DNA from 2 places in the Kocuria sp. BT304 genome. Region 1 is predicted to be linked to the other one. Evidence: riboswitches for the same ligand, from Rfam matches in the RefSeq annotation. Region 1 holds a riboswitch; the other holds the start of a gene.

Evidence for each region. Region 1 has a riboswitch for thiamine pyrophosphate ahead of thiO (glycine oxidase ThiO). Riboswitches for the same ligand answer to the same signal wherever they lie in the genome.
Region 2: linked by a shared signal. The riboswitch ahead of DNL27_RS06130 (bifunctional hydroxymethylpyrimidine kinase/phosphomethylpyrimidine kinase) and the one ahead of thiO (glycine oxidase ThiO) in region 1 are both predicted to bind thiamine pyrophosphate.

Annotation. Positions count from the first base shown of each region.
Region 1 is NZ_CP030039.1:624,179-629,806, forward strand. Features, by position in the region: gene DNL27_RS02830 (LUD domain-containing protein) at 1-46, shown strand, start outside; gene moeB (molybdopterin-synthase adenylyltransferase MoeB) at 199-1,458, opposite strand; partial or broken gene DNL27_RS02840 (thiazole synthase) at 1,674-2,666, opposite strand; gene thiS (sulfur carrier protein ThiS) at 2,669-3,031, opposite strand; gene thiO (glycine oxidase ThiO) at 3,028-4,299, opposite strand; TPP riboswitch at 4,291-4,411, opposite strand; gene thiE (thiamine phosphate synthase) at 4,543-5,205, shown strand; gene DNL27_RS12360 (thiol-disulfide oxidoreductase DCC family protein) at 5,311-5,628, opposite strand, start outside.
Region 2 is NZ_CP030039.1:1,356,109-1,361,736, forward strand. Features, by position in the region: gene DNL27_RS06120 (vitamin K epoxide reductase family protein) at 1-48, opposite strand, end outside; gene DNL27_RS06125 (Rne/Rng family ribonuclease) at 489-3,875, shown strand; TPP riboswitch at 3,967-4,060, shown strand; gene DNL27_RS06130 (bifunctional hydroxymethylpyrimidine kinase/phosphomethylpyrimidine kinase) at 4,048-5,598, shown strand.

The DNA of each region.
Region 1 (5,628 bases):
GGGCGTCCACGGTCCGCGCACGCTGGACGTCATCCTGCTGGGCTGACTTTCCGACGGGCTGATGCCGAGGCTCACCCCGCGGGATTAAGTGCAGATATTGCTATCTACCAAGCGGTAGATAACAATATCTGCACTTTTTTCTGGGTCAGGAGGGTGCGCGGTTGAGGTGCGCTCGCGGCGCGTGGCCTCTTGCGCTGCTCAGTAGCGCGGCAGCGTGGGGTCCACGTCCTCGATCCACGCGAGGACGCCACCGTCGAGGTGCTTCAGGCGGTCCTCCCGCAGGGCGTAGTCGGCTCGCAGGGCCGCGAGTGCCTGTGCGGAGCGCACCCCGGCCTTGCAGTGCAGGACCACGTCCCCCTCGGAGCCCGCGGGCAACGCTTGCACGCCGTCGGCGAGCAGCCGGTCCAGCGGCACCGGCACGGATCCGGGGATCGAGACGAGCTGCCGCTCCCAGTCGTCACGCACGTCCACGAGCGTGAACGTTGTCTCGCCGCGCTCGCGGGCCGCCAGCAGCCGGGCGAGTTCGGTGGCGTCCACGGTCTCCGCGGCGCTCGGTGCGGCCGGCGGGGTGCCCGCCCCGGCCCCGGGCGCGGCGGGCGGGACGTCCCCGCGGTCCGCCGCGTCGTTGTCGGGGGCCGGGAGGCCGCACGCCACGAAGACCTGCGTGAGGTCGGTGACGGGTTCGCGCTGGGGGTCCGGCAGCACGGTGAGGGTGCGCCACGTCTGGGCGAGGGCGTCGTGGACCAGCACGCGCCCCACGAGGGGCGCCCCGATGCCGGTGAGCAGTTTCAGGGCCTCTGTGGCCATCACGGAGCCGATGGTCGCGGGCAGCACGCCCAGCACCCCGCCCTCCGCGCACGAGGGGACGGAACCGGCCGGGGGAGCCTCCGGGTAGAGGTCCCGGTACACCGGCCCTCGGCCCGCCCAGAACACCGAGACCTGGCCGTCGAAGCGCAGGATGGATCCCCACACCACGGGGATCCCGGTGAGCTCCGCGGCGTCCGCCACGAGGTAGCGGGTGGCGAAGTTGTCCGCGCCGTCCAGCACGAGGTCGTACTGCCCGAGGATCTCCAGGGCGTTGTCGGTGCTCAGGCGCGTGTCGTGGGTCCGCACGGTCACGAGCGGGTTGAGGCGGGCCAGGGCGTCCGCGGCAGAGTCCACCTTGGGACGGCCCACGTCCGCCACGGTGTGGATCACCTGGCGCTGCAGGTTGGACACGGACACCACGTCGTCGTCCACGACGCCCAGGGTTCCCACACCGGCGGCGGCGAGGTACTGCAGCGCGGGCGCGCCCAGCCCCCCGGCCCCCACCACGAGCACGCGCGCGTTCTTGAGCCGCCGCTGCCCCACCGGTCCGAACTGCGTGAGGGTGAGGTGGCGCGAGTACCGTTTGAGCTCCTCGCGCGTGAGCTCGGTGGCCGGTTCCACCAGGGGATCAAAGGGGGAGGGAGCGCTCATCGGGTGACGTCCCCCGCGCTTCCGCGGGCGCCGGGGGAGGCGTCCACCACGTCACGCGGTGCGCCGCCACCCCCATCCATACGGGGTCCCACCGGGGACGGGCGGTTCCCTCGAGGGTTCCGCGCCGCTCCCTCGCCGGTGACGGGCTCACCCGCGGTCTCGGTCACGGACCGGGCGGGCCAGTCCCCGCGCGGGGTGTCCTCATCGGTGCCGATCCGCCCGGCCATGGGCGAGGATGCCAGCGCGTGGGTGCGGCGCGCGATCCGCCCCGCGCCCCGCGCGAGCTGACCCGCCTGCACGGCGTGCTTCATGGCGTGGGCCATGGCCACGGGGTCCTGGGCGCGGGTCACCGCGGAGGCGAGCAGCACGGCGTCGCACCCGAGCTCCATGGCCAGCGCCGCCTCGGACGCCGTGCCGATGCCGGCGTCCAGCACCACGGGCACGGAGGCGCGCGAGGCGATCAGCTCGATGTTGTGGGGGTTGAGGATGCCCAGCCCCGTGCCGATCGGCGCGCCCAGGGGCATCACGACGCTGGCCCCTGCGTCCTCGAGGCGCAGCGCGAGCACGGGGTCGTCGGAGGTGTACGCGAAGACCGTGAAGCCGCGTCGCACGAGCTTCTCGGTGGCGTCCAGCAGCTCCACGCCGTCCGGCAGCAGGGTGTCCTCGTCCGAGATGACCTCCAGCTTCACCCAGTCCGTCTCCAGGGCCTCGCGCCCGAGCTCCGCGGTCAGCAGCGCGTCCCGGGCGGTGTAGCACCCGGCGGTGTTGGGCAGCACCCGGATCCCGTGGCGGCGCAGGATCCCGTACAGGCTGTCCTGCGGGGCCCCCGACGACGACGCCGCTCCGCCGGCACCGCTCGCCGGTCCGGTTCCGTGCGGGCCCTGCCCGGTGGGGCGGTCCGCGGAGGGTACCCCCGGGGAGAAGCGGCGCAGCGCCACCGTGGTCAGGTCCGTGCCGGAGGCCAGCAGGGCGCGTTCGAGCATCGCGAGGTCCGTGAGACCGCCGGTGCCCATGATGAGCCGTGAGGACAGCTCCACCCCGGCCACGCTCAGGGCGGGCAGCGAGGGGTCACCCGCTGTCCGGGCTCTGCGGGTGTCACCGGAGCCGCGGGCACGGCAACCGGCGGCGGTGGCGGGGTTCTCCGGCGTGGCGGGGCCTCCGGTCACGGGATCGGTGTTCGGGGTGCCGGTCCGGTGTGCATCCGTCATGCTCAGCCTCCCTGCACCGCGGTGACGATCTCCACGGACTGCCCCGGTGCCACGGCGGTGGCGGCCCACAGGGAGCGGGGGACCACGGTGTCGTCCACGGCCACCGCGATGCCCAGGGGATGCCCGTCCGTGGCGGTGCCCCGGGGGGTGATCTCCCGCCCGGTCAGATCCGCCACGGCGTCGGTGAGGGTGAACCCCTCGCGCACGGGCACGGGAGCGCCGTTGATGCTCGCGGTGCCCGCGGCGGCGTCATCGTGCTGCGAGACCACCGCGGTCTGGGGCTGCGGGGCGGAGGTGACGGCGGGTGTCAGCGGAGAAGCGGCCGGGGTGGCGGGGCCGGGCGTGTGCGGTGCAGGGGTGCTCATGCGAGTCCTCCCGAGAAGTCAGGGGTGTCGTGCGGGTCGTCGTTGCGGGGGCTGTGCCGGCCCGGGTCGGTTGCTGCCAGGAACTGCGCGTCCTGCGCGTGGTCCACCGCCGGGTCCAGGACCCCGGTGACGAGTTCCGCGGCCAGCCGCGAGGCCACCGGGGTGAGCAGGATGCCGTGGCGGAAGTGCCCGGTGCTGATCACGAGTCCGGGCACGGAGGTGGCGCCGAGGTAGGGGAGGTCGTCCGGGGTGCCCGGCCGTGCGCGGGCCATCATCTCCAGGACGTCGCAGTCGTCGATCGCGGGGACCACGGCTCGGGCGTCCCGCAGCAGCTGGTGCACCCCGCCGGCCAGCACGGACTCGCGGCCGTCCTCACGGCTGGTGGCACCCACCACCAGGGTGCGGTCCACGCGGGGGACCATGTAGACGGGCCGCCCCATCACCTGGGCGCGCACGGTACGGGTGAGCAGGTGGTCCTCACCGGGGGCCAGGGCGGCGTCGGGAACGCGCAGCCGCAGGATGTCCCCGAACACGGGACGCAGGCGCAGCTCGAGGTCCTCGGGCAGTCCGCCCACGGTGTTGGCGGTGAGCCCCGAGGCCACCACCACGGCGTCCGCGGGCAGGCGCTCGCCGTCGTCCAGCAGTACGCCCTCGGCGCGGCGGGGGCCCCTGCGGGGGACCTGCACGGAGTCCACGCGGCGGGTGCGCCACAGGGCGGGCCCGGCGTCGGGCACCCCGGCGAGCGTCTCGGTGTGCGGGGCGTTGAGGGCCTCGACCATGGCCGCGGCCAGCATGCGGGGGTCCACCTGGCGGTCGGAGACGATGCGCACGGCGCCCGCGAGGCGGGGGGCGAGCGCGGGCTCCATGGCGCGGGCCTCGCCCGTGGAGATCTCCTCGACGTCCATGCCGGAGGCGATCTGGTGGGAGGCGAGGTCAGAGAGGGAATGGGCGTCCGCGGCGTCGGCGGCGACCACCAGGGTCTCCTCCGTGCGGTAGCCCGTGGGCAGCCCGGTGGCCGCGCCGATGCGCTCCACGAACCGGGGGTACTCCTCCGCAGAGGCGCGCATGAGGGGGTACAGCCGCTCTTGGCCGTACTGGGTCTCCGCGACCGGTGCGAGCATGCCCGCAGCGGCTCGGGTGGCGCCCCACGCGGGCTGGGGGTCCACGACCGTGACGGCGGCGCCGCGGCGTCGCAGCTCGACCGCGGTGGCGAGCCCGATCAGACCCGCCCCGGCCACGACGACGTGCACGGGTGCGTTCTCGGACATCCTCATCCTTCCTCCGGCGGCATGATCCGCATCAGGTGACCGGTCGGCGTCTCACGCCCTCTCAGCCGGATGCGGTGGTCGGTGACGTGTGCGGGCTCCCGTGGACCTCGTCGCGCGGTGCGGCGTCGGCAACCGGACGACGCCGCCAGTCTAGTCCTCCTTGCCGGTCGCTTCCCCGGGGGATTCGCGGCCGGCTGAGCGGGCGCTGCACCCCCGGTGCGCTGTTCGTGCCACCATGGCGGCATGGAACGGAGCGAGGACCAGGGACGACGACGACGCCGACAGCTGCGGGACGCGCGGCTCTACGTGTGCGTGACCGCTCGGCGGGAGCGCGGTGACCTGCGGGATTTCCTGCACACCGCGTACGAGGGCGGGGTGGACATCATCCAGCTGCGGGACAAGACGCTCGAGGCGGCCGCGGAGATCGAGGCCATCCAGGTGCTCGCGGAGGTCGCCCGTGAGCACGGCAAACTCTTCGCCGTCAATGACCGCGCGGACGTGGCCCTGCTGACCGGCGCGGACGTGTTCCACGTGGGCCAGGGAGATCTCACCACGCGGCAGACACGCACTGTGCTGGGCCCGGACGTGGTGCTGGGCCGCTCGTGCCACTCGCCCGCGCAGGTGGACGCCGCGCTCGCGGACCCCGGGCTCGACTACTTCTGCACCGGGCCGGTCTGGGAGACCCCCACCAAGCCCGGCCGCGCGGCCGTGGGGCTCGAGCTGCCCCGCTACGCCGCCGAGCACGCGGGCACCACCCCGTTCTTCGCCATCGGGGGTGTCGACGCCGCCCGGCTGCCCGCCGTGCTCGGCACCGGTGCCACGCGCATCGTGGTGGTCCGCGCCGTCACCGAGGCGCGGGACGTCACCGCCGCCGCGCGGGAGCTGCGCAGCGCGCTGCCCGCCTGACCCGGGCGGCGACGCAACGCGTTGTCGTCCGGGGTGGTCCCTCCCGGCGTCTCCGGCGGGGAAGCTGGTGCGGGGGCTGTGCGCGAGGCGGGGCAGAACCGGAGGTCAGGCATCCCCGGCGCACTGCCCTGGGTGCTCCTCGCACCACGGGGTGACCCCCGGGAAGCGGCCCCGGTGGGTGGCCACCCAGCGGTAGACGGCCTCCTGGGTGCGGCCCACCAGTGGCAGGCCGTGGAACGCGCCGAAGCAGCGTGTGCCCAGGGCGGTGTCGAGGATCGCCGCGACTGCTCGGGCGCCGCTCACCGCGTGCCTCCTCGTGGCCTGCGGGCCTCCGCGCCCCGACCCGAGGTCACCGGATCCGGACTCCGGAGCGTCCGGCGGCGCAGCTCCAGGCTGCGGACCGTCGCAGGCACTGCCCGAGGC
Region 2 (5,628 bases), 730 kb from region 1:
GTGGCTGTCGGAGGGGGCGGCGGGGGAGGGTCGGGATGCAGAGCTCACGCGCCCGATCGTAGACCACGGGCATGGACGGGCGCGGTGCAGGGCGGATCGCGGGCACCCCGAGGTGGGCCGGGACGCGACCGGCCGGGCTGTGGCGTGGACCACCCGGATGTGCGGTGACAGGCGACGACTGTGAGATACTGCCAGTGGTCGGCCCTCGCCCGCACGCGAGGACACCGGCCCGGCAGGAGCACCGACCACCATCGGAGCGGACCCGCGGCTCTCACAGGATCGAGCGCGTCCGCACCGGTTCAAGTTCGCGGTCCCACGGACCCAGCGACTCGGGCATCCGCCGGCCCGCGGACGGCGCGCGTGACACATGCCGCGCCCGTGGGTACGACACCGACTTCCGGCGGCCGTGTGGAGAACACCGGCTCGACCGACCGAGCACACCTCGGGCCCGGGTGCGGACGGTGCCCCGAGCAGGAGCACAACTTCACATGGAACCTGAACAGGACACCTCCGCACTGACCCCCGGGTCCGCCACGGGTGAGACCCCCACCGCGTCGCCGCAGGACGACGCCGCCGCGCAGCCCGCCGCCGCACAGGGCACCGAGCCCGCCGCCCAGGACGTGCAGGACCCGCAGGGCACCCGCACCTCGCCGACCACGGACGGGGACGCACCGGCCCCGGACGCCGAGACACCGCACGCCACCTCCGAGGAGGAGGCCACCGCGGCCCCGGTCGACGGCACGAGCGACGCCATCGCCATCGCGGCCGCCATCGACGCCGGAGAGCTCCCCACGGCGCCCGTCACGCCGCCGGAGGAGTCCACCACGGCACCGGACACCGCGGCCGCGGCCGCCGCGCAGTCAGCGGGCAGCAGCTCGGACGAGGCCGCCGCCTCGTCGGCCCCCGAGCCGCAGAACGCCGCGTCCGAGGACGGCGCCGCCGCCGACAGCACCGACTCACCCGCCGCCGAGGACGCCCCGGCGGCGGAGGGCACCGAGCCCCCCACGCAGCAGGACTTCGGGGCCTTCGGCCCGGGCGCGTCCCTGCTGTTCCGGGCGCCGGACCCGGACGAGATCCGCCGTGCCGCCGAGGCCCAGAAGGCCCGGCTGCGCGTGGCCGCCCAGGAGCGGGAGGCCGCCCGCGGGGACCGCGACGAGGACGACGACGCGAGCGTGTCGAGCAAGCGGCGCCGACGGCGTCGTCGTGGTGACGAGGACATGGAGCTCGTGGACGACTCCGACGGCTCCGTGACCCGGGTGCGCGCCCCGCGCGGTGCGTCCGAGGGCACCAGCAGCGACGAGGTCACCGGGGTCAAGGGCTCCACGCGCCTCGAGGCCAAGCGCCAGCGCCGCCGCGAGTCCCGCCAGTTCGGCCGCCGCCGCCACGTGATCACCGAGGCCGAGTTCCTGGCGCGCCGCGAGTCCGTGGAGCGCACCATGCTGGTCCGCCAGAAAGAGGACCGGATCCAGATCGGCGTGCTCGAGGACGGCATCCTCGCGGAGCACTTCGTCTCCCACACCACGCAGGACTCACTGATCGGCAACGTGTACGTGGGCAAGGTGCAGAACGTGCTGCCGTCCATGGAGGCCGCGTTCGTGGACATCGGCCGCGGGCGCAACGCCGTGCTCTACGCCGGCGAGGTGGACTGGGACGCCGCCGAGATGGGGCACAAGCCCCGCAAGATCGAGAACGCCCTGAAGTCCGGGGACACCGTGCTCGTGCAGGTCACCAAGGACCCCGTGGGCCACAAGGGCGCCCGGCTCACCAGCCAGGTCTCCCTGCCCGGGCGCTACCTCGTGTACGTGCCCGGCGGCTCCATGACCGGGATCTCCCGCAAGCTCCCGGACGTCGAGCGCCAGCGGCTCAAGAAGATCCTCAAGGACCGGCTGCCCGAGGGCGCGGGCGTGATCGTGCGCACCGCCGCCGAGGGGGCGTCCGAGACCGAGCTGACCAACGACATCAACCGGCTGCGCTCGCAGTGGGAGCAGATCCAGGAGAAGGCCGGCTCCACCAAGACCCTCGCCCCGGAGCTGCTCTACGCCGAGCCGGACCTCACCATCAAGACCGTCCGGGACGTGTTCAACGAGGACTTCACCGCCATGGTGGTCCAGGGCGAGCAGGCGTGGGACAACATCGAGGCCTACGTGACCTACGTGGCCCCGGACCTGCTGGACCGGCTGCAGCGCTGGACCGAGGACGAGGACCTCTTCGAGCACATGCGCGTGGAGGAGCAGATCCAGAAGGCGCTGGAGCGCAAGGTGTTCCTGCCCTCCGGCGGCTCGCTCGTGATCGACCGCACCGAGGCCATGACCGTGGTGGACGTCAACACGGGCAAGTTCACCGGTTCCGGCGGCAACCTCGAGGAGACCGTCACCAAGAACAACCTCGAGGCCGCCGAGGAGATCGTGCGCCAGCTGCGGCTGCGGGACATCGGCGGGATCATCGTGGTGGACTTCATCGACATGGTCCTGGAGTCCAACCGGGACCTCGTGCTGCGCCGGCTCGTGGAGTGCCTGGGCCGCGACCGCACCAAGCACCAGGTGGCGGAGGTGACCTCCCTGGGTCTCGTGCAGATGACGCGCAAGCGCATGGGCACGGGGCTGCTGGAGGTGTTCTCCGAGCCGTGCGAGGAGTGCGCCGGGCGCGGCGTGCTGGTCCACGACCACCCGCTCAAGGGCCGCTCCACCGCGTCCGCCCCGGACCACCGCGGCAACCGCAACGACCGCAAGCGCTCGCGCCAGAAGCAGCAGCACCAGCCGCAGGAAAAGCAGCCCTCGCCCGCGCGCTCCAAGAGCCCGGACGAGCAGCAGGCCCGGGACGAGGCCGCGCGCACCGCGTTCGCCACCATCGCCGCGGCCTCCTCGCACGAGGACGACGCCGCCCAGCACGGTTCCCGGGACGCGGCCGCGTCCTCGGGCAGCGCGTCCGGTGCCGCGGACTCCGCGCGAGACCACCAGGCGGCGGGAGGCCCCGGGGACGAGAGCCACGGCGAGTCCGAGGGCGGACGCCGTCGCAAGAAGCGCCGGGGCAAGCGCAGCCGTGGCCGCACCCAGCAGGGTGAGGATGGCGGTTCGTCGCAGGAGACCTCCCGCGAGGACCACACCCAGGGCCAGGACGGCGGCGCCGCCTCGCAGCTGACCATCGGCGGCGAGGTCGTCGAGCTCCCGCAGGGCCACCAGGACCGTGGCACGGCACAGGAGTCCCTAACCCTTGACTCGCTCTCCGCGGCGTTCTCCGGTGAGGACACTTCGGGCGAGGAGACCTCCGGCGGCGACCGTTCCGGATCCGGGTCCCGTTCGGGTGGTGCGGGCCGTCAGCGCCGCGGCCGCCGGGTGGCCACGGCCCCCGGCGCCGCCACGGGCGCGCGCGGCTCCGCCGAGGACGCCGACCGCTCCTCGGACTCCCAGGGCGGAAAGTCAGGGGCGGGGCAGGACAGCGACACCCAGCGGGACCAGTCCGGAGGCGGCCGGTCCAGGAACGGCGGGGCGGGCAACCGCCAGTCCGGGAGCGGTCGGTCCGAGGACGACAAGACCGGACGAGACCAGTCCGGGCGCGACCAGTCCGGCAGCAGCCGCTCCGGTGGTGCCGGGACCGCGCCCAGCGCGGCCGGTCAGAACGCACCGGGTGCCGCGGGGCAGGCCGCCCCGAGCACCCCGGCCAGGCGGCGTCGTGGTTCACGCCGTGCGGTGGCACCCGCCGCCGCACCGGGCACCGCGAGCGTGGAGACGCGCGAGTACGAGGCGTCGGCGGGGGCCGCGAGCCGTTTCACCGCCGAGGCCACCGCGGTGCGCACGGCGCCCTCGGACGGGCAGCCGACCATCGTGGGGGTGGGCGTGAAGGCCCAGGACATCACCATGACCCCCAAGGCGGACTGAGACCCGCGCGACGACCGCCACCGTGTGGCGTCGTGCACGGCCCGGCCACAGGAGCGCTCGGAGGAATCCGGGCGCTCCTGTGGCATGATCGGGCACGGACACGGGGTGCCGCCCAGCGGCTGAGAACACACCCGTCGAACCTGATCTAGCTCGAACTAGCGAAGGGAATGTCGTGATCGCCACGTCTCCTGCCCCCGCCCCGCGCGTCCTGTCGATCGCCGGAACGGATCCCACCGGCGGCGCGGGCCACGCCGCGGACCTGAAGTCGATCGCCGCGATGGGCGGCTACGGGCTGAGCGTGATCACGGCGGTGGTCGCGCAGAACACCCGGGGCGTGGTGGACGTGCACACCCCGCCCGTGTCCGTGCTCCAGGCGCAGCTGGACGCCGTGGCGCAGGACGTGGAGCTGGACGCCGTGAAGGTGGGCATGCTCGGCTCGGTGGAGACCATCGAGACCGTGGGCCGCTGGCTGGCGGCCGGACGTGCCCCGGTGGTTGTGATCGACCCGGTGATGGTGGCCACCGCCGGGGGCCGGCTGCTGGAGCCCGACGCCGAGGACGCCCTGCGCGGGATCCTGCACCACGCGGACCTCATCACCCCCAACCTTCCCGAGCTGGCCGTGCTCGCGGAACGGCCCGTGGCCACCACGTGGGACGAGGCCCTCGCGCAGGGCCGTGCCGTGGCGGAGACCTTCGGCACGCGCGTGCTCGTCAAGGGCGGGCACCTCGCGGGGGACACCACGCCGGACGCCCTCGTGGTTCCCGGCCGGGCCGAACCCGCCGCGCAGTACGCGGGAGCGCGCGTGGTCACCCGCAACACGCACGGCACGGGCTGCTCGCTGTCCTCCGCGGTGGCCACGGTGGTGGCCCGCACGGGGGACTGGGCGCAGGGCATCGACACCGCCCGCCAGTGGCTGCGCGGGGCGCTGCGCGCGGCGGACACCCTGCACGTGGGCCACGGCAACGGCCCGGTCCACCACTTCCACCACGTCCAGGACCTCGTCACGGACCCCACCTTCTTAGCCGGGGCGTGCGCGGAGGACGCCGCCGGGCTGGGCTCCGGGCAGGGGCGGCCGTTCACGGACGAGCTGTGGGACGAGAGCGCTCCGGTCCGGGAACGGATCGCGGCGCTGCCCTTCGTGGTGGCCCTGGGGGACGGCACCCTGGACCGGGAGGCGTTCGAGTTCTACCTGGACCAGGACATGCAGTACCTCGAGTTCTACTCCCGGGCCCTGGCGCTGCTGGCCGCCTCCGCACCGGACGAGGACTCCCGTGAGCTGTTCGCGAGCGCGTCCGCCGCCGTGGTCACGGGGGAGTCCGCCCTGCACCGCGCGCGGCTCGGGGACCGGAAGCCGCTGCCGCCCTCGGAGACCACGAGCGCGTACGCGGACTTCCTGCTCGCGCGCACGGGACAGGACGGCTTCGCGGTGGGGGCCGCTGCGGTGCTGCCGTGCTACTGGCTCTACGCCCACGTGGGCTCGGAGCTCTCGGCGCGGGCCCGGGCCGCGGGGCTGGACGGGCACCCGTACGCGGACTGGCTGCAGACCTACGCGGACCCCGCCTTCCAGGCCGCCACGGAGGCCGTGCGCGAGATCGTGGACCGGGCGGCGTCGAGCGCGGACCCCGCCACCCGCGAGGCCATGCGACGCGCCTACCTGCGGGCCTGCCGGCTCGAACTCGCGTTCTTCGACCAGTCCGCGCAGCGCGGCGGGCAGGGCGCGTGAGTGGCGTGACTTCCGGGGATCAGGTACTCT